DNA from 3 places in the Rummeliibacillus sp. JY-2-4R genome. Region 2 is predicted to be linked to each of the others. Evidence: riboswitches for the same ligand, from Rfam matches in the RefSeq annotation. Region 2 holds a riboswitch; each other region holds the start of a gene.
The links. Region 2 has a riboswitch for thiamine pyrophosphate ahead of tenA (thiaminase II). Riboswitches for the same ligand answer to the same signal wherever they lie in the genome.
Positions count from the first base shown of each region.

Region 1: linked by a shared signal. The riboswitch ahead of thiC (phosphomethylpyrimidine synthase ThiC) and the one ahead of tenA (thiaminase II) in region 2 are both predicted to bind thiamine pyrophosphate.
Region 3: linked by a shared signal. The riboswitch ahead of ACWV26_RS02180 (ABC transporter substrate-binding protein) and the one ahead of tenA (thiaminase II) in region 2 are both predicted to bind thiamine pyrophosphate.

Region 1 is NZ_CM132623.1:473,493-480,404, reverse strand. Features, by position in the region: gene ACWV26_RS02325 (DsbA family protein) at 1-381, opposite strand, end outside; gene ACWV26_RS02320 (M56 family metallopeptidase) at 432-1,274, opposite strand; gene ACWV26_RS02315 (BlaI/MecI/CopY family transcriptional regulator) at 1,278-1,691, opposite strand; gene thiC (phosphomethylpyrimidine synthase ThiC) at 1,991-3,775, opposite strand; TPP riboswitch at 3,928-4,042, opposite strand; gene ACWV26_RS02305 (small acid-soluble spore protein H) at 4,286-4,465, opposite strand; gene rpoN (RNA polymerase factor sigma-54) at 4,888-6,189, opposite strand; gene ACWV26_RS02295 (transporter substrate-binding protein) at 6,296-6,912, opposite strand, start outside.
Region 2 is NZ_CM132623.1:3,839,277-3,846,188, forward strand. Features, by position in the region: gene ACWV26_RS18840 (YrdB family protein) at 11-343, shown strand; gene thiE (thiamine phosphate synthase) at 431-1,054, opposite strand; gene thiD (bifunctional hydroxymethylpyrimidine kinase/phosphomethylpyrimidine kinase) at 1,041-1,865, opposite strand; gene thiM (hydroxyethylthiazole kinase) at 1,862-2,614, opposite strand; gene tenA (thiaminase II) at 2,601-3,284, opposite strand; TPP riboswitch at 3,348-3,445, opposite strand; TPP riboswitch at 3,500-3,598, opposite strand; gene ACWV26_RS18865 (VOC family protein) at 3,917-4,339, opposite strand; gene ACWV26_RS18870 (GNAT family N-acetyltransferase) at 4,775-5,281, opposite strand; gene ACWV26_RS18875 (NADPH-dependent FMN reductase) at 5,425-5,967, opposite strand; gene ACWV26_RS18880 (polysaccharide deacetylase family protein) at 6,088-6,846, opposite strand.
Region 3 is NZ_CM132623.1:438,125-445,036, reverse strand. Features, by position in the region: gene ACWV26_RS02200 (TatD family hydrolase) at 499-1,263, opposite strand; gene ACWV26_RS02195 (ABC transporter ATP-binding protein) at 1,266-2,009, opposite strand; gene ACWV26_RS02190 (ABC transporter permease) at 2,011-2,757, opposite strand; gene ACWV26_RS02185 (thiamine-binding protein) at 2,757-3,047, opposite strand; gene ACWV26_RS02180 (ABC transporter substrate-binding protein) at 3,062-4,066, opposite strand; TPP riboswitch at 4,210-4,319, opposite strand; gene ACWV26_RS02175 (hypothetical protein) at 4,389-5,153, opposite strand; gene ACWV26_RS02170 (hypothetical protein) at 5,738-6,526, opposite strand.

The DNA of each region.
Region 1 (6,912 bases), 680 kb from region 2:
GGCAAATAGTAAATCATGGAACTTCCAGAATTTTTCGTTGCCAAGTTGTTGATAAACAGTTTCTGCAAATAGTGCTGCAGTTTTTGAATCAGGTGCGATAAACGCATAGTTCATGAAGTATAGTTTTGCTTTTCCTGTTTCAATAAATTGTTGGTCTAGATATGGTACTACGCTTTTGTTAAACTCGCCGCAGTGAGGACATTTGTAATCGCCGAATTCCACGATTTCAACTGGTGCATCTTTGTCCCCTAAAAATGGTTGATTTGTGTAGTCAATTGCTGCGGATGATTTTCCTGATTTCCCACTTTGTCCATTAATCACAATAAGGGCAATCACACATACGGCGATAATGCCGATAATCCAAAATATTTTCTTAGACATGTTTAAACTCCTTTATAAACTACGTGATGTAGTGTAATTGGGTAAAAAATTTACGCAAGCGCGTAAATAAAAAAGGCACAGATTAAGCCAAAAATCGTAAATGATCTGAAGGCCATTTCAGTTGGTATCTTTATTTGAAATTCTTTCAAAGGGTTGAGCATATATTCAATTCTGTAATTGACTGACGTATCGGCAAACGATGCATAGATAAATGGCATCGGCTCTGCCTTCCCTGCTTTCAACATTTTCAACAATGCGCTGCCAATGTACATCGAAGTCGATTGTTTTTCAGTCGCTAAATTGTCTGCCATGATTTCTTGAATGATTCGATATTTTTGGTTGAACCATTTCAAAATCGGTATGTAGACAAAAGTCGATGCGCACAGCGATAGCAAAAATATTTTCAAAGGGTCATAGTTCTTTTGGTGATACATTTCATGATAGATTACAGCGTCTAGTTCGTCTTGATTTAATAGATTCATCAATCCTGTTGAGATAATCACTTTCGGTGAAATGAATCCCATCGTAATTGCGAGCGGCACTGGATATGAAATGACCATGATGTTTTTGGTACTGTAATGCTCGTTTAGTTTAAGCGATTGCGAAGTATCTTGATATTGCTGGAATTTCCTTTTCATTTTCATCGCGTGAAACAGTTGCGACGTGAATTTCCAAAATGTAAAGAGTAGCGTATAGACAACGAGTGCATCGAGTGCATATTCAAGCGATGACATGCCTATTGCTTTTAGCGTGCTGTGGCATACTTCAACAAGGTTGAATTTCATCTGCCAACCAGCAAAATAAGCTGCTACGTATAAAGCCATTTGAACAAAAATAGTTCCCGAAATTAAAAGCGACACGAATAACATAAAAGTAGATTGTCGTTTTTCCATAGGCTAGCGATCCTTTTTCAATTCTTTAATCTTCATCTCAAGTTTCGCAACAAGCTCATCATCCACATCTTCCAATGCATCAAGCATATGACTTACCACGACATTGCCGAACTCGTCCATGAGCTCGTTAGTCATTTCCTTGGACTGCGTATCCAAAAACTCGCATCTCGTCTGAACAGGCTTGTACATCGAGGATCTTCCTTCTGTTCTTTTTTGAAGAATCCCCTTCTCCACTAGTCGATTCATGACTGTCATCACCGTGTTGAAGTTCGTTGCCTTTTCTTTCTCAAGCGCGTGTTGGACATCCTTGATGGTCATCTCACAGTTGCTCCACAAAACGTCCATAATCTTCGCTTCCAGTGGACCAAAAAATCGATTCAATCCACTTTCATGCATTTTGAACTTACGAATATTCATGATTTGGACACCTCACTTCGTTACATTACCCATTGTAGTGTTAGATGGAGGGAGAGTCAATAGAATGGTAGTTTGAAATTGAGGAGATTTTTTGAGGTGGGGTTTTATTCATGTTTGAGAGCTGAGATTTCACGGTTTCTGGGCGATTATTTACATGAGATAAGCTAGTATACACGATATTAAGTGTCTGAAATCCTCACAGCTAATAGTTAAAAATAGAAAGTTAAACAACCTTGCCTCAACTAAGTAATTAGGGCAAGGTTGTTTGTGGCATTTCTTTGCTTTATTTCATATGAAAATTATTGATATATCTTACCACCAGATTGCTTAAATTGTTCAGCTTTTTCCTTCATACCTAATTCAATAGCTTCCTTCGTATCTAGTTCTTTTTCCTTTGCAAAATTACGAATATCTTGAGAGATTCTCATACTGCAAAATTTAGGTCCACACATAGAACAGAAATGTGCTGTTTTTGCACCTTCAGCAGGTAATGTTTCATCATGATATTCGATTGCACGTTCAGGGTCTAAAGATAAATTAAACTGATCTCTCCAACGGAATTCAAAACGAGCTTTTGATAAGGCATCATCTCTTTTTTGTGCTCCTGGATGTCCTTTTGCCAAATCAGCAGCATGTGCAGCAATTTTATATGTGACAACCCCTACACGAACATCATCTCTATTCGGTAAACCTAAATGTTCTTTTGGCGTTACATAACAAAGCATCGCTGTTCCATACCAACCAATCATTGCAGCTCCAATCGCAGATGTAATGTGATCATAACCAGGAGCGATATCCGTCGTAAGAGGTCCAAGTGTGTAGAATGGTGCTTCCTGACACACTTCCAATTGTTTATCCATATTTTCTTTAATAAGGTGCATCGGCACGTGCCCGGGCCCTTCAATCATCACCTGTACATCATGCTTCCAAGCAATTTTTGTTAGCTCTCCAAGAGTCTCTAATTCTGCAAACTGTGCTTCATCATTCGCATCTGCAATAGACCCAGGACGTAAACCATCCCCTAAAGAGAATGCAACATCATAGGATTTCATGATTTCACAGATTTCTTCAAAGTGTGTGTATAAAAAACTTTCTTTGTGATGGTATAGACACCATTGTGCCATGATAGACCCACCGCGAGATACAATACCTGTTACACGTTTAGCTGTTAGCGGGACATATCGCAAAAGAACACCAGCATGAATGGTGAAGTAATCAACACCTTGCTCTGCTTGTTCAATTAAGGTATCACGGTAAACCTCCCAGGTAAGATCTTCAGCAACACCATTTACTTTTTCGAGTGCCTGATAAATTGGGACAGTGCCAACAGGAACCGATGAATTACGGATAATCCACTCCCGTGTAGTGTGGATGTTTTTGCCGGTTGATAAATCCATAATATTATCAGCCCCCCAGCGTGTTGCCCAGGTCATTTTTTCAACCTCTTCTTCGATAGAAGATGAAACAGCAGAATTGCCAATATTCGCATTAATTTTCACATGAAAGTTTCGACCTATTATCATTGGTTCCGATTCTGGGTGGTTGATATTAGAAGGAATAATTGCTCGACCTTTTGCAACTTCATCCCTTACGAATTCAGGTTTCATATTTTCCCTAATTGCGATAAATTCCATTTCAGGCGTGATAATTCCTTTTCTTGCATAATGAAGTTGTGTAACATTTTTCCCTTTTTTAGCACGTAACGGTTTCCGCTTTAATCCTGGAAATACGTTATGAGTCGTGCGAGGATCGTTTTCATCTTTATAACCATTATCTTCTGGCTTGATTACACGACCATCATATTCCTCAACATCTCCTCGTTCTTGAATCCATGAACTTCGAATGGCAGGAAGACCTTTAGTAATGTCGACAGAATAATCAGGGTCTGTATAAGGTCCGCTAGTATCATACACACGTACTGGAGAATTTTCCTCTTCTCCAAACGCTCCGGTTGTCGGGCTTAACTCAATTTCACGCATTGGAACTTTAATGTCAGGTCTAGAGCCTGTTACATATACTTTTTTGCTCCCTGGAAAATTAGACATGATGGAAATACTTTGTTTGCTAGATGAAGAAGTTGACATTGACATAGTTAATCTCTCCTTTTTCGAATAGAAGGACGAGATATAGAACAAAACAAGTGGAGAGCTTATACAAGCTTATGAAGTATATAAAAAAGCCGGTGTCCAATAAATGGCTGGACCCGGCTAATATGTATACAGAAGTAGTATAACTAAAATGATGCTTCTAACTTCCCCACGCTGGTATGAACCAGATCAGGTCCCAAGAGTCAAGAAACTTCAACGTGTTTCTTTCTCAGCCCAACTTATTGGACTCCCCTAGTTATTTCTATTCAATTTTGGTTTTATTATACATTATACTTTATTGAATTAAAAGATAAATTTGAAAATAAGCGAAGTGGATGAGGCTGGGGAAAGATAAACATTAGAGTAACTTCTTCAAATTTTGTCGCCTTTCTTAAGATAAAGAAAGCGTCATTTTATTGTAAAGAAGAAGGAGAATCCAACTAAAGTTAATCAAACGTAAAACCTCCACTCAGAAGGTGGAGGTTTATTGTGGGAATTACGGATAAATTATTGTTCACTTAAGCTTGTTACAGATACGCTTTTTTTATTATTTGGATCATCTAGGAAATGGATTGTAGCTGTTCCATTATGTCGATCCACATGCTCAATGTAAATACCCTCTCCATTAAAGGTTACATTCGCCATAATTGGCGAAGAAGAAATTTCTTGTGCTCGTTGTGCGTCCATTGTAGCCACCTCCTTTTGACTTTAATAGTTATACTATTTGTTTCAAATAACTTAGATATACATGTTGTAATTGTCTACTTCCATGTGTAAGCTGATTTTCTCCATAACTATTAAACAATAGATTTTAATAAGAAAAAGATGCTTTAGTAAATAAATTAATGGCTGCTTTGAAAGGGTTGATCATTCGCCCACTATTACCTTTAGAACCTTTAATATCCGTTGCAGTCTATTCGGACCGAGATAATTAACTTCATAGAAATCTTTTAGTCAATTGAAGCGTGTTTTTGATAGTGCTCCATTACTTATTAGCATTGTAGATGGATTATTACCGATACTTAAAGTGATTATAATCAGAGCACCGATAAGAAATATAAGTAACTATACCAACGAGTAGCAAATTGAATAAAGTAAATGGATATCCCTTAAGTTAAAAAACGTTCTTTAGCTGTTTTTATTCCCATTTTTTGACGGTATTTGGCAACCGTACGGCGAGCTATCTCTATATTTTCCTGTCTAAGGATATTTGAAAGAGTTTGATCAGAGTAAGGATGAGTTCTATCCTCCATCGCAATAAGTTCTTTAATACGATTCTTTATCAATTGAATACTTTGGTCGAATCCTGTAGAATTTTTTAAACCTCTCATAAATAAATCTTTCATTTGGAATAAACCATGAGGAGTATCAATATATTTACCACGTATCGTTCGATAAACAGTAGATTCATGAAGTCCTACAACTTTTGAAATATCGGCCAACTTCAACGAACCCAGTGCTTTGATACCGTGTTCTAAAAATGTAGGCTGTGCTTCTAAAATTGCTAAACTTACTCGATATAGAGTAGCCGAACGCTTGTCTATACCGGTCTTTAACAAGAGTGCCTCGTTTCTCTTCATTTTGGATTCATCATCTAAATAATTCTCTTCCATCATTTCATCAATAATTAAACCGGAAGTAATAGAATCATTGACGGTTAATATAACTTCTCCATTGTAAAAACGAGCAGTTAAATCCGGCACAATATAATGACTTTCTTCATTAGAAAAATTATCTACTGGATATGGGTTTAACGATTTAATAAAGTCAATTGCATCACGAATTTCATCTGTACTACAATTATAAATTGTACAAAGTGCTTTCAAGTCTCCTGCTGCTACTTGCTCTAAATGGTGAATAACAATTGACTCGGTGTAAGGTGGAATACAGGAATAAGAGCGTAATTGTAATTGCAGACATTCAGATACGGACCGTGCACCGATGCCAGCCGGTTCAAAGCTTTGTAGTACCTTTAACACACTCGTAGCCTCATCAGATGTCAATTCAAATCTCGCCTGCATTTCCTCTAAAGAACATTTTAAGTAGCCACGATCAGTCAAGTTTTGTATTAAATAAAGCAAGCCTTGACGTTTCTTCCCTTTACATTCTTTTTCTAATAAAAGTTGGTCGCGTAAATACTCCTCCATGCCACCGCTAGAGGTAGCAATTGTATAAAAAGTATCTTTTGATGAACTTCCCCAAAATTTACGAGTGATAGTTTTATCTTCTTTCATTAAACGATATAATAATTTATTTTCATGTGATAGAAATGGATTTTCCTCTAGCATCTCCTCTACCAATTGTAGAACTTCCTGAGAGTTCATACCTAAAATAGCCAGTGATTGCTTTATTGTTGGTGTTAACGATAATTTTTGTGTTAATGCTAAATTCTGAGTTAAATGATAATTCATACGCACTTATCTCCTCTCGAACAGCATAATAAAGAACCTGCTTCACCATTTATGTAATATTACGAGTCGATTGATTTCCTACTATGCCTCTTACAAAGTTACACTATTAAAGATTTATCTCTAATTGATGTAATGCTATTTTTCTATATAAAGTACTTCGAGAAATACCTAATAACTTTGCAGCTTGGGTTAACGTACTAGATGCATTCAAAGCTTTTTGAATCGTTTCACGCTCTATTCTTTCTAGGTTAAATTTAGGATTTTGAACAGAGAATTCATATGATTTACACTCAGGTGGTAAATGATGCGAATCTATAACCGATTCTGAGCGATCCTTTGCTAATAAATAGGAACGTTCAATAACATTTCTAAGTTCACGTATATTTCCTGGCCAAGAATAAGCCGTTAAATGCGATAAAGCTTCTGCAGTAATATCATTCGGTTGGCTACTGTAGTAATGACTAAGCCCAGAGATGAACTCCCTAATTAATAAAGCTATATCCTCTTTCCTGTTTCGTAGTGCCGGCATCTGTATTGAAATTACATTTAACCGATAAAATAAATCGGCTCTAAATGTTCCTTGATACGCTATCTCTTCCTTCAAATTTTTATTTGTAGCTGCAATAATACGAACGTCTATTTTTCGTTCCTTGCTGTCCCCTAAGGATGTAACAGTCCTGTTTTCAAGGACACGTAACAACGAAACTTGCAAATCTAATGGCA
Region 2 (6,912 bases):
AGGTCCAAAAATGTTTGAGATGATGAATATTGGATTACGCCTATTTATCGAACTATTTGGTCTTTTGATATATGGTTATTGGGGATTTCAAGTGGGAAATACAGCTATTCAAAAAAGTATATTTTGCATTTCAGTTCCACTAATGGTTGCAATAATTTGGGCTATGTTTGGTTCACCTAACGCAAGTTTCACGTTACCTATAGCAGCCCATTTCGTAGTAGAAATGATCATTTTCCTACTGCCTGTTGTGTTATTGATAAACGTTAATAAAGTCGTTCTAGCATATGTTTTCGGTGGAATTTTCATTGTAAATAAAATAGTTCTTCTCTATTATGGTTCATAAAATTATTGCCTTATATAAACAAAACAATAGATCAATACCACTTTCGGAGTTCTTACTCATAGAAAGTGGTATTGGTATTTATATAATTTAATTATTCAAAAAGGCTTGTATCGTTTTATTCCGATTTGTACTATGGCAGATAGCTGAAATTACAGCTACTCCATCAGCTCCAGCTTGTCGTACTTCTGGCACTGTTTGTTCTGTAATTCCACCGATTGCAACAATCGGAAATTCTGGATACATTACTCTTGCCTCGTGCAAAAAAGTTACGCCTGCAGGTTTCTTTGCATCAGTTTTAGATTTGGTTTCATAAATCGGGCCAATCCCAACATAATCTGCAAATCCTAAAACAGCTTGTTCTAATTCATCTTTTGTATGAACTGAAACGCCTACAATTTTGCCTTCAAATTTTGTACGTATCTTTTTGAGAGCAATATCGTCCTGTCCCACATGTACCCCGTCAGCGTTGATCTTCAAAGCAAGTTCTACATCATCATTTACAATAAAAGGAACACGATAGTGCTTACATAACATTTGGCAGGCTAATGCAAACTGCTCAAGTTCTTGCCCTTTTAATGCACCATCACCTTTTTCACGTAATTGGAAAAAGGTGATTCCTGCTTTAAGCGCTTCTTCTAACACATCGAGCGGACGATCAACGCAATTCTGCGTCCCCATTATAAAGTAAACCGATAAATCATTTCGATTCAACAACTATCACCTCACAAATTCCGTTTCCATTTTGATAGGCAAAGTGATTTGTTGGACCATGGCCATGACCAATGTTTAAAGGATTTTGAATAGCTAATTGCACAAACTTCTTTGCTTCAATAATTGCTTCACGGATAGTATAACCTCGTCCCAAAAATGCAGTAACAGCAGACGAAAATGTGCAGCCAGTTCCATGTGTATGTTTTGTATCAATGCGCTTTGTTGTCATGGAGAATGAAGTGCCATCTTGGAAGTAAACCGTATCAATTGCATCGATTCCTTCTAAATGTCCACCTTTCATCACAACACAAGCTACGCCCATATCAAGAATTACTTTAGCAGCGCGTTCTATATCGTCTGCTGATCTGATAGTAACTCCACTAATTTCCTCTGCCTCTGGAATATTTGGTGTAAGTACTGTGGCTAAAGGTAACAATGAAGATTTTAAAGCATTCACCGCTTCCGTTTGAAGAAGCGATGCACCACCTTTTGCAATCATGACTGGATCTATAACAAGCTGAATATCTTGATCCTTTAGGCTCTTTGCAACAGCTTCAATAATTTCTGAAGAAAAAAGCATCCCTGTTTTAACAGCTTTTACAGGTAAATCTTGTATTACCACTTCTATTTGCTGTTGAACAAATTCAGCAGATGTAGGGAAGATTCCTTCCACACCCAATGTATTTTGTGCTGTTAAGGCAGTGATTGCAGATGTACCAAAGACATCGAGCTCTTGAAATGTTTTTAAGTCCGCTTGAATTCCTGCGCCTCCACTACTATCTGATCCAGCTATAGTCATTACTATGTTCATCGTTGTTCACCTCTAGAAATATCATGTAATGCATTTAGAACTTCCACTTGGAAAGAGCCAAGTTGATTTGTTGTTGAGGCAAGCTCTGCAACAGTTTTATAGTCTTGCAAAACATCACGTAAAACAGTCAATGGATCACCCTCTACTGCTAATGCTCCACTACAAACAGCACTCAGCAAGCAGCCTGTTCCTGTTACTTGTGTCATTAACAAATTTCCTCCATCGACACTATACGTTTGCTCTCCATTCGTTAAAATATCTGAAGGACCCGTTACAATCACCATGCAATTAAACTTTTGCGCAACTTGTTTGGCTACCTTTTCAACATCGATTTCACCAATGCCGCTATCTACACCTTTCGCTTGCCATTTTACACCTGCAATACTTGCTAGTTCACCAGCATTACAACGGATTAAATTAAATTTCACTGTTTGCAGTAATTCCTGTACAGTTTGTTGCCTGTAAGTTGTAGCCCCTACGCCAACTGGATCAAGAACAACGGGTATTCTTTTCTCATTTGCTTTACGACCTGCAAGCAGCATCGCTTCCTTTGTACGTGAATTGATTGTTCCAATATTAAGTAATAATGCGGATGCGTTTGAAACCATTTCTTCTACTTCTGACGCTTCATCCGCCATTACAGGAGAAGCACCTATTGCAAGGAGGCCATTCGCTGTAAAATTTGCTACAACATAATTCGTAATACAATGAACAAGCGGGCTTGCCTTTCGAATTTTAGATATACTCATAATTTGCCACTTCACCTTTCCAATCTTCTAATGTCCAAGGCATCTCCCAAAACTTCCACTCATAATAGCAACTCTTTTTGAAGTGTGCTTTAAATAGCTGAACTTTTTCGGGTTGTTCTTCCGCAAAACGATTCATCATGGATTTTTGTAATTCGATTTTTTCTTCATAATCCGGGTTGCTATACATGGCAATCCATTCTTCATAAAGCTTGATACCAGGTTTTAGATCTTTGTACTTTTCTCCAATCTCTTGGTACAACCAAGGACATGGGAACATGGCTGCAAAGGCTTCCGCAACATCACCATTATAAGCTGCATTGTACATATGGCTTACATAGTTGTATGCGGCTGGTGCTGGTTCAAATATTTCAAGTTCATGTTCAGTAACACCAAGCTCTTTAAATACTGTACGATGTAATTCAAGCTCAGCTTCATTGATATAACGCGCGTTTTCTAGAAAATATGTCGTGTCTTCATTTGTATTAGCCTTTGATGCCGCAATAGCAAGCACTTTCGTATAATGCTTTAAATAAAAGGCATCTTGCATCATATAAAACTTAAATTTTTCAATTGGCAATGTACCCTCAACCAATCCTTTGACAAACGGATGTTCAAAGCTTCCTTCGAAGTATAAATCTGTCTCTTTTCTTACTTCCTCACAAAATGTCATTCTAAGTCCTCCTCGTGAATTACCGTAGAATGCAAAAAGTCTCTATGTATCGACATAGAGACTTTAAAGTTAGTCATTGCTCCCTACGTCAGTATTAACTGTCAGGTTCTAAGGGTCAGGTTTTACCTTCTCAACACAAAAGTGTCCCCCCGCATAAATATTTGGTTGGGTACAAAAAAGCTCGCTAAACTAAGCGAGCTACTGTACAAAAGTTACTATTTATGTACTTTGCTCCCTACGCCAGTGTTAACTGCCAGGTTCTAAGGGTCAGGTTTTACCTTCTCAACGCGATTCACGTTCCCCTGCAAATATTTAAGTTGGCTTTATCGTAGCATTTATCATGCAGCTACTCAAGGATAAATTTACCTTTTATCCCGCAGTAACGGGCAGTAAGATTCCCACCTTAAGGTTTAGAAATTTCAAAGAAGTGCAAGGTTGTGAAAAAACTGCCCGTAAAAGCCTGATTGGTAAGATACAGTGAAACTTACCGATGCGTTAGCAGAGGTCTAGTTGAACCAATCGGGTTCGTACTGTCGATTGATTGCAAGCGTACGCTTGTGATCTTAGCGACAGTAGAACGGGACTAACAATCAGTGGGAGTGAACCCCAATGATTGAAGTTTCATTTTCACTTTATTCTTCACCAATACCAGAGGTGTTCATCAAGACAATTCTCCATCCATCTGGGTCTTCAATTGTAACGCCGGATTCTTCCCAATAACCGTTCTCTGGTTTAACAGGACCATACCCCATATTTTTTAACCTATATGTGATTTGTTCAATTGTTTTATGGTCAGGAATATAGAAGACTAGCAGATTATCCTTTGTAGGAGCTGGACAGGGACTACCATCTCTATGTTGAGTGAATTCTAAATGATAGTCAAAGCCAGGAAGTCCAATCATTACCCCTGTATATCCCCTGTGCCCCTCAAATGAGCCGATATTTTTCAACCCTATTCCTTTGCAATAGAAATCCACTACTTTTTCAAGTTGATCGGTTGGGCGTGCAATTCTAATTTGTGCTACTTTCATTCCATTTGGCCAATTACTATCCATCCCTTCATCCCCTTGTCTCTCATCTATATTTTTAAAAATTTACCAATTAACTACTAAGCATTATAACAAAGGATGAATAGAAGTACCTTCAGCAATTAGGCTGATTCGAATACAAATCTAATATTCCACTTTGGAATCAAAATCCCTTTTTCAATAATATCTCTACAATCAAATTCTCTGTTATCCTCGTGTAAAGGAGCTGATTAAATGAGTAAATGGAATGCAGTTTTATATGATCAAAAACACGAGTTTGTTTCGAAATTTGGTGGCGGTTTAGTTGAAGTACTTGCACCCAAAAAGGAGAAACTATTTTAGATTTAGGCTGCGGGTAGATTGTGTAATAAAGCGTTTTTCTGCTGTTTCCCCAAAATTCTCTGTTTTAGCTGCCATTATAAAAGTTCTTAACCATTCAGTTTCCATAGACCCTCCTAGTATTTAAATACATTTATAGTAGAAAACCGTAGTATCTAAATTGCCATTAGCAGATTTTGCATACAAAGGAATTCTCCCTGCTTCCATAAAGCCTAAAGATTGATATAACTTATTTGAAGGATCTCCTTCTCTAGTATCGAGTAAGATAAGTGATCTATTTTCTAATTTTGCTTGTTTTTCTGCAATTTGCATAAGTTGACGCCCAATCCCTGATCTTCTGAACTGAGGATGGGTCATTAATTTTCCAATCTCTGCTCTGTGGGTGCCATTTTGTCTTGATTCTAAGAATAATTGAATGCTCCCTACAATTTGACCGTCCATTCGTGCAACAAATAATTTAACAGTCGAATTTAATACATTTTTCCAATAATAAACTGCATCTTCAAGTTTTAAAGGTGGTAAAAAACCGATTGATGCCCCTTCATCCACAACTTCCTTTAAAAGGCTTGAAAGTTCAATTATCTCTTTATCCATAAATTTCAATTCTTCTATTTCCACATAATTTTTCAAATGTGATCCTCCTTAAATTTTTATCATTTTATTTTACATACTATTCGGATAATTAGCATTAGAGAATGTTAAAGTTTATCATATAAAAAAGATGGCATTTCTACATTAGTAGAACACCATCTCTTCATAAAACTTATTTACTTTTAAAGATACATTCTCATCCATTCCATATAGTTACCAACTACGGATTCTAAGAATTTCACTGTACCTTCATCTGTTAAGTTTCCTTCAGCGTCAAATTTAGTATGAGCTGCTCCAACATATACTTCGTTTCCTTGTAGAACAGGTGAGCCAAGACCTTGTGCAAATAAAATATCGCGTAAATGCATTTGTGCTTTTACTGTTCCAAGAATGCCCATTGACGCACCCATAATCCAAGATGGTTTACCAATCATCACTTTATCTACACGTGATAACCAGTCAATTGCATTACCAAGGACGCCTGGGATAGATGAATTATATTCTGGTGTTACCCAAAGAACAGAATCAGCAGCTTTTACTTTTGCTTTAAAATCAAGTACAACTTGAGGTGCTTCATTTTCGATATCTTGGTTATACATTGGAAGTTCATTTAAACTTAAAATTTCTAAGTCAAATTTGTCTGCAAAATGTTTTTGAACAAACTTAGCTAACATCATATTATAAGACTCTTTGCGAATACTACCAACAATTGCAACTACTTTCATGGTATTGCCTCCTATACAAACTATTTCTATACAAGAATATTCGTAATTCGAGATAATTTCAACTAATTTGCATAATAAGGATGTACAATATGTAAACAGATAAGGATGAAATTCCCACCCTTATCTATTTTTACTTTCTTTAGTAATATGGTGATTTATATCCCCTTCATCTCCCATTAGCTCAGATATAGTGACAAATTTATACCCTTCTTCCTCTAGCTTAGGTAATATTTGTTCTAGCGCTTTAATGGTTTGTGAGCGATTACCGCCCCCATCATGAAAAAGAACTACATCTCCTGGTGATGCCCCGTCTAATACTTTTTTCGCAATCCTGTTAACTCCTGGGTTTTTCCAATCTTGTGTATCTAGATGCCACGACCATATAACGACTTTAAAACCATTTTTCTGCGCCGTGTTAATCATTTCATCTGTATAAATTCCACCAACAGGACGGAAAAGTGTCGGTGAAAATCCCGTAATGCCACTAATAATACTATTCGTTTTTTCAAGTTCTTCATCTAGTTTTGGTGATCTTGCCTTAAACATATGGGAATAAGTATGGTTTGCTAATTCGTGTCCCTCTTTATATTGACGTTTAATAATTTCAGGGTATTTTTCTGCGCTTTTACCTAATACAAAAAAGGTGGCTTTTGCATGGTATTTAGAAAGTAACTCTAAAATTTCGGGAGTGTATCTTGGATCTGGGCCATCGTCAAATGTTAAAGCAATTACTTTCTCTTCTGTTTGAATATCCCACAACACTTGACCCGTTTGCTCATAATATCTTCTACCCTTATCCGCTGCATAACTAAACCTTGCGCAAAATATGGAGATGACCAAAACGCTAACAGTCAAAATTATTATATTGTTTCGTTTCAAAATATCACCCCCATTTAATTTTTTTCAAAAGAACACTGTGACTTTAATATTTGCCGAACTAAACAA
Region 3 (6,912 bases), 640 kb from region 2:
GTTGGCGCCAGACAATTCGCTCTTTTGGACGATCAATTCGCTCATTCTACTGGTCTACTAGCTCTTTTGGATAACCAACTCGCTATTTTCTAAATTGTAATGGTGTTCTCAACTTTTTAAGTCCTCTATCAGCACCTGAATACAATTCTCCCCCAGCTGTTTCGAGGAGGAACCTGGTTGCTCTAATTGTTCGCGGCATCTGTTTGTGGATGTTATGACTTTTGAGTCGCGGACGATGCTTTTGAGTATTCTTGGGTTTTGAACAATTATTGGACTTTGAATTGTGGAGGTTCTATTCGCTCATTTGGTCGATCTATTCGCTCTTTTCATTGGCCAATTCGCTCATTCGGCTCGTCTACTCGCTCTTTTGACCATCCTATTCGCTATTTTCTAAATTACACCGACAATCCAACCATTTTAAGTCCTCCTCACCACCTGGAGGAACACACAATCAAAAAAAGAACAGCACCCATCAAGGCACTGTCCTCTCAAATATCTCTATTCACCAATACGATAAAATCGCTTAGCATTCTCAAACAATTTACTTTCTACTATATTAATTGGTTCCTGTTTAATCTCTGCGATTTTACCGATTGTTTCTTTGATCATTTTTGGGTGCGTCATTTGTCCGGTGAAGGGTCCTTCAAACGGCCAAGGTCCATCTGTTTCAACCATTATTTGTTCAAGTGGATAGTGTGATACGAGTTGTTGGATTTCTTCTTCGTATAGGACATCCGGAGTGATGGAGATGTGATAGCCTTTTGCAATCATTCTGTCGACGGTTTGTGGATCTCCCTTGAACCAGTGGAAGTGAGCTGCCGTTACTTGATGTTTTTCTAGTAGATCACAGGCAATACGTGCGTCTTCGTAGACAGCGTGCAAAACGATGGGCAACTTGAGCTCAGCCGCTAGCGTGATGAATTTTTCCAATAACTCAATATAGGGTTCGTAGGAAACGCCTTTATTTAAATAATAAGGCAAACCGACTTCTCCGATTGCGATCATGGCATCTTTGTTTTCCCTAATCCAATCGAAAAGTATAGCCACCGCTACTTCGTCTGGCACGCTTTGTTCTGGATGGAAACCGAATGCCGGTAGTATTCGCCCATCCTTTTTGCAAAGTGCCAAATTCGCTTCACATGAATCTAAATCAGTTGAAACGGAAATCAGTTGTGTGATGTCATAATCTTGCATTTCTTTTAAAATCAGTTCTTGTTGTTCCTCATTGTATTGGTCGAAGTGTATATGTGCATCGACAATCATAGTTATCCCTCTTCCAATTCATCTTTTAGTAGTTCGAAAATCTCTTTCTTCATGCGGAAAAATTCACCGTCATTTAGAAGGCCTTCTTCTCTTGGTCTTGCGAATGGTACGATAATTTCCTTTTTTACCTTTGTTGGTCGCTTGGTTAGAATATAAATTCGATCTGCTAAAAACAGCGCTTCTTCAATGCTGTGAGTGACGAATAGAATAGATTTTCTGTTTTCTTCCCATACAGAGAGCAGCCATTTTTGCATATTGATTCTCGTGAACTCATCTAGGCTTGAGAAAGGTTCATCAAGGCATAGAAGATTTTGTTTGCTTAACATTGCTCGGATAAAGGCAACACGTTGTTTCATGCCACCTGAAAGCTCGTTTGGATAAGCATTTTCAAATTCCTGCAGGCCAACTTTTGCTAGCCAATCTCTTGCTTCTTCTTTATTTGCCTTTCCTGAAAGTTCTTGTACAAGCACTACATTTTCAAGCACCGTTCTCCATGGGAAAAGGGATGATTGTTGTGGCATGTAGCCGATTAGCCCACGCTTGCCGTGAATTTTTCGATTATTTAAGGTAATCGTTCCTTCATCAGGCTCTATAATGCCGCCAATCAGGTTGAAAATCGTACTTTTCCCGCTTCCTGAAGGGCCAAGCAGCGCAACGAATTCTCCCTCTTTTACATGGAGTTCGATGTCCTGCAAGACTTCTGTATCAGCAAAGCGCTTCTTTACATGTTCCATATTTAATAACATTTTATTCCCTGCCTTTTATGAACATCTTTTCCATTAGGCGAATGAGGCCAAATAAAAGTACGCTTAAAAGCATGATTGTGAAGATAGCGACAAATACGCGATCTGTACGAAATGATGCTTGCGATAACGTCATATACACGCCAATTCCTTGTTTTGCCCCTAGCCATTCTGCAATGACCGCTCCCATCACACTGTAGGTCGCTGAAATTTTCAACCCTGAGAATAATGATGGTAATGCATTAGGCAATTCCAGTTTCCAAAACAGTTGCGTCTTGGATGCACCCGCCATTTGCATATAATATTTAAGCTCAGGTGCCGTGTTTTTAAAGCCATCAAGTGCTGCAACAACAATTGGGAAGAAACAAACAAGTCCTATGACAATAAGTTTTGGCATCATACCAAAACCAAACCAAATAATGAGCAATGGTGCGAGTACAATAATTGGAATGTTTTGCGATAGTATGAGCAATGGGTACGTCATCTTTTGGACTATCGGTAAAATATGTAGAATTACAGCAATTGCGAATCCAACTACACTCCCAATGACAAGGCCAAGTATGGATAGTTTTGTCGTTGCGAGAATATCTACTGAAAAAGTTGGAATCACGTTGAAGCCTTCTGCAAAAATTTTAGATGGTGCCGGCAATAACCATGCGGGTGTGTCTGTTATTCTTACGATGATTTCCCATAAAGCTAAAAGAAAGAGGAGCAGAAAAATTGCCCCTCCATTGTTCCGTAGCCATTTCATTAGCGATATTTCTCCGTAAGTGTATCCATTGTTATGCCAGATGGTTGGTACAGGATTTTTACTTGTGTAATAACGTTGACACATCCCAATTCAATCATTTTTTCATTCATCTTCGTGATGATGCTCATTATTTCGGTCATTTCACCTTCCATTGTTGTTTCTAGAGGGTGTACTTCGTATTTTACGCCGGATTCATCGATGATTTTGATTGCTGCATCAACAAAAGGAATGACGTCTTCGTACTTTTTAGTTTTTGGTATGATTTGAACACTAATTAAAGAATTGGCCATTTTAAATTCCTCCATTATTTTGGTAAAAATTCATTGGTGAATGCTTTTTTGGCATCGAATTTACCTTCTAATAAACCTCTGTCACTCATCCAATTTGCGTAGTTTTCCCATACTTCAAGTTTTTGCTCGCCCCATTGTTTTGCATCGTCTTGATATTTGTCAGCAAGCCATTCTTGACTTTTCTTCACAAGTTTCGGATTTAAATCTGGTGCTGCTTTCACTAAGATATCAGCTGCTTTGTCTGGATTTTTAATCGCATATTCGTATCCTTGTGAAGCTGCTTTGACAAATGCTTTTACTGTATCTGGGGCGTTTTGAATCATTTTTTCATTTGTTGCTAAAACCGGTGTGTAGTAATCCAATTTTTTACTATAGTCTGTTAAATAAATCATGTTTAATTTTTCGCCACGAAGTTCTGCTTCAATGCCTGTCCATCCATAATAAATCCAAGCAAAGTCTACATCTTTTTTAACCATTGTGAAGAAATCTGCGTCGCCAGCATTGATAATATCAACTTTTTTGACATCTGCATTTTCCTTTTTCATCAATGAATCGATGACGGCTTTTTCAACAGGTGAACCCCATCCGCCATATGTTTTACCTTCAAAGTCTTTAGGTGATTTAATATTTTTGGCAACAGGTGAAGCGAAGCCAGAGGTATTGTGTTGGATTACGGCCGCAATTGATACGAGCGGAACCCCTTGTACGCGAGCTTGTGTAATGCCTTCTTGGTAACTAACACCAAAATCAGCCTTACCTGTTGCGATTAATTGATCTGCTCCTGTATCACCAGGTTGAATTATATCAACGTCTAATCCTTGTTTTTTAAAGTATCCTTCTTCTTTTGCCACATATAAACCCGTGTGGTTAGTATTTGGTGTCCAGTCTAAAACGACTGTTACTTTCTTTAGTTCTTTCTTAGAATCAGTTGCTTTTTCTTTTGTACTATTAGAACTCTTCGATGAACAGCCTGCCAGTACAAGTATGGCAACTAATAGAAATGCATATAACTTTTTCATCATTCTTGCCCCCATTATTTTTTGACACGTTCTATGAATTGTCATAGAACCGTTTTCCCGAGTCATATAAAGAAAAAAGAAAACGCCCGGAACCATTCCGGACGTTAACATTCATTCTAAAAGTCGTTGTTTTACATTTACTTTGATTTTTAGGTGATGTTCCCTCCGCTGGTGTTAGCCAGATCAGGTTCTAAGGGTCAGTACCTATTGGATACATTCTCAGCTGGCATTACCAGCTCCCCCACATTCTTCATTCACTTGAACTCTTAAATCTATTATACCAAACAGTCGAAAAATGGGAAGAAAATTGATAGGGCTTTTTTCATGAGGACCCCATTTGCGTTTGCTTACTTATGATTTCATTCTTCAATTCCATCATTTTTTCTTTTGATGGATATGGATCTGAAAACGTTAAGGCATTTTCTATCGAAATGAGTGCTTCATCGAACTCTTTTGCCTTAAACTGCGCGTCCGCTAAATAGTACCAGTAGTAAGGAAAGTTGTCTGTCTGTAATAATTGCTTGTAATTCGTCGCAATTCGCTTGAAATAACTTGGATAAAAATCATTCGCTTTCATAAGTCCTCTCACATTATGATAACGATACACATTAATATTAAAGGCTTCCCCTATATCATGAATCCAAACAGCCAATTCATATTGACCGTCCTTCCCGTATCTACCATAAATATCTTCCGCATATAACTTACTATATTCCACACTATCTGTTAGTAGATTCTTAAATCCATGGGTATACCATTGCAGTAAAAACAACTGTGATCGCATTTCTCCTACTTGCCAGCCAACAACCAATGTATTGACTCCGCGGTTCGTAAGTGGAACAACCATTAGATCTGTTATCGCGTATCCCTTCCCTTTAATCTCTACAATTGGATACCATTGATTGTAGTATTTCTTAAATAGTAGAAGGAAATTTTCTCCTCGATATTGATAAGCAACTATTAATTCCTTTACTCGATCTCCATCTATATCTGCCAATAAAATCGCCGGTCTATTGGCATTTCGCAATTCCAGAACTGTTGCTGACGGTGGCAAGGTGTCTCTCAACCAATCTTCGCTTTCGCTCATTCTCATCCACCCCTTTTATCTAATGTATGCGCAAAAGGAGAAGATGCTTGGGAGTGGGTGATTTCACTTGCGATTAGAGCTGGTTTCTTGCCTATTTTGGTCGGGCTATTCGTTCATTGGATCAGCCATATTCTCTTAGTACTGCTATTCTCTATTTGGTGGGCATCCTATTTACTCATTTTCATTGCCAATTCGCTCTTTTCACCATCCAATTCGCTCTTTTGGCGTTTCTATTCGCCCTTTCCTAGTTCCCATTCGCTCATTTGACCCGTCTATTCGCTATTTTCTAAATTACAGTTACGTTCTAAACACTTTAAGTCACCACTAACGAACGATCTCCGCTGAACACTTAATTAAACCACTGATTACTCATTTTCATTGCCAATTCGCTCTTTTCACCATCCAATTCGCTCTTTTGGCGTTTCTATTCGCCCTTTCCGCCGGCCAATTCGCTCATTCGACCCGTCTATTCGCTATTTTCTCAATTACAGTCACGTTCCAAACACTTTAAGTCACCACTAACGAACGATCTCTTGCTGAATACTTAATTAACCCCCTGATTGCTCGCTTGGCGGTGGCAGTAATTATCTATGTTGACTTCTCTTTTGTGCCGCGGATGATAGGTTTGAGTAGAGACGTTGAATTATTTCATTTTTCAATTCCAACATTTTTTCTTTAGATGGATAGGGGTCTGGAAATGTTAAGGCCCTATTGATGGATTGAAGTGCTTGGTCTAGTTCACCGGCCTTCATTTGAGCATCTGCTAAGTAGTACCAGTAAAACGAGTAATCATCTTTTTGTAATTGCTTTTTATAAAAAGCTGCTACTTTTTTGAAATAATATGGATAAGCATCTTTTGCAACCGACCACACTAAACCGTTAAGTCGGTAAACCTGTACTTTGTAGGCCTCCCCTGTATCGTGTACCCAGACTGCCATTTCAAACTGGCCATCGCGACCATATTTTCCTGGCATGTCTTCCACTTCTAACTTACTGTACACAATATTATTTGTCGGCAGATGGACAAATTGATGATTCATCCATTGCAATAAATCCAGTTTCGACCAAATGCTCCCAATTCGCCAACCGACTATCAACGTGTTAACGCCGGGCCTTGTAAGAGGGACCGCCTGTAAATCAGTTATGCCATATCCTGCTCCTTTACTATTTAAAATCGGTATCCAATTTCCGTGCGACCATTTCAATATCATTAGGTAATTTTCATTTTGATAGTGATAAGCAATGATTAGCTCATTGATCCAATCTCCGTCTAAATCTGCTAATAAAATTGCAGGTCCTTTATTTGGTAGTACTAATAGCTTTGCGTTTATAGGCAAATACTGCATAACTGAATACACGTTTTCGCTCATCATTCACCAACCTTTTCGTTAAGGTTCCCTTTGGTCGTGGCAAATAGGCCTCTCTTTCGTGCTTTGGCTTTAAAGTCTTTATCCTTCGTTCCAACTAACTAATCCACGGTTTCATTGGTTTATCCACGCTGATAATAATTTAAGTCCTCTCTAGAACGATTCAAGCAAATATGCTCTCTTTTAAATTCAAAATTTTAGATTAAATTTTCATAAATAAGGGTACATTTCAAAGTATTGAGCATATTATTTTTATTGTGTGCTAATTCTTTGTCACTTTTAATATATGGGGATGTATTTTTTAGGGGAATGTTTTCTGAATGGAAATTTAGAAATCAAAAAGCACCTAGTCAGTTTAACGAATGAGTAGGTGCTTTCTATGGGAATTGCTT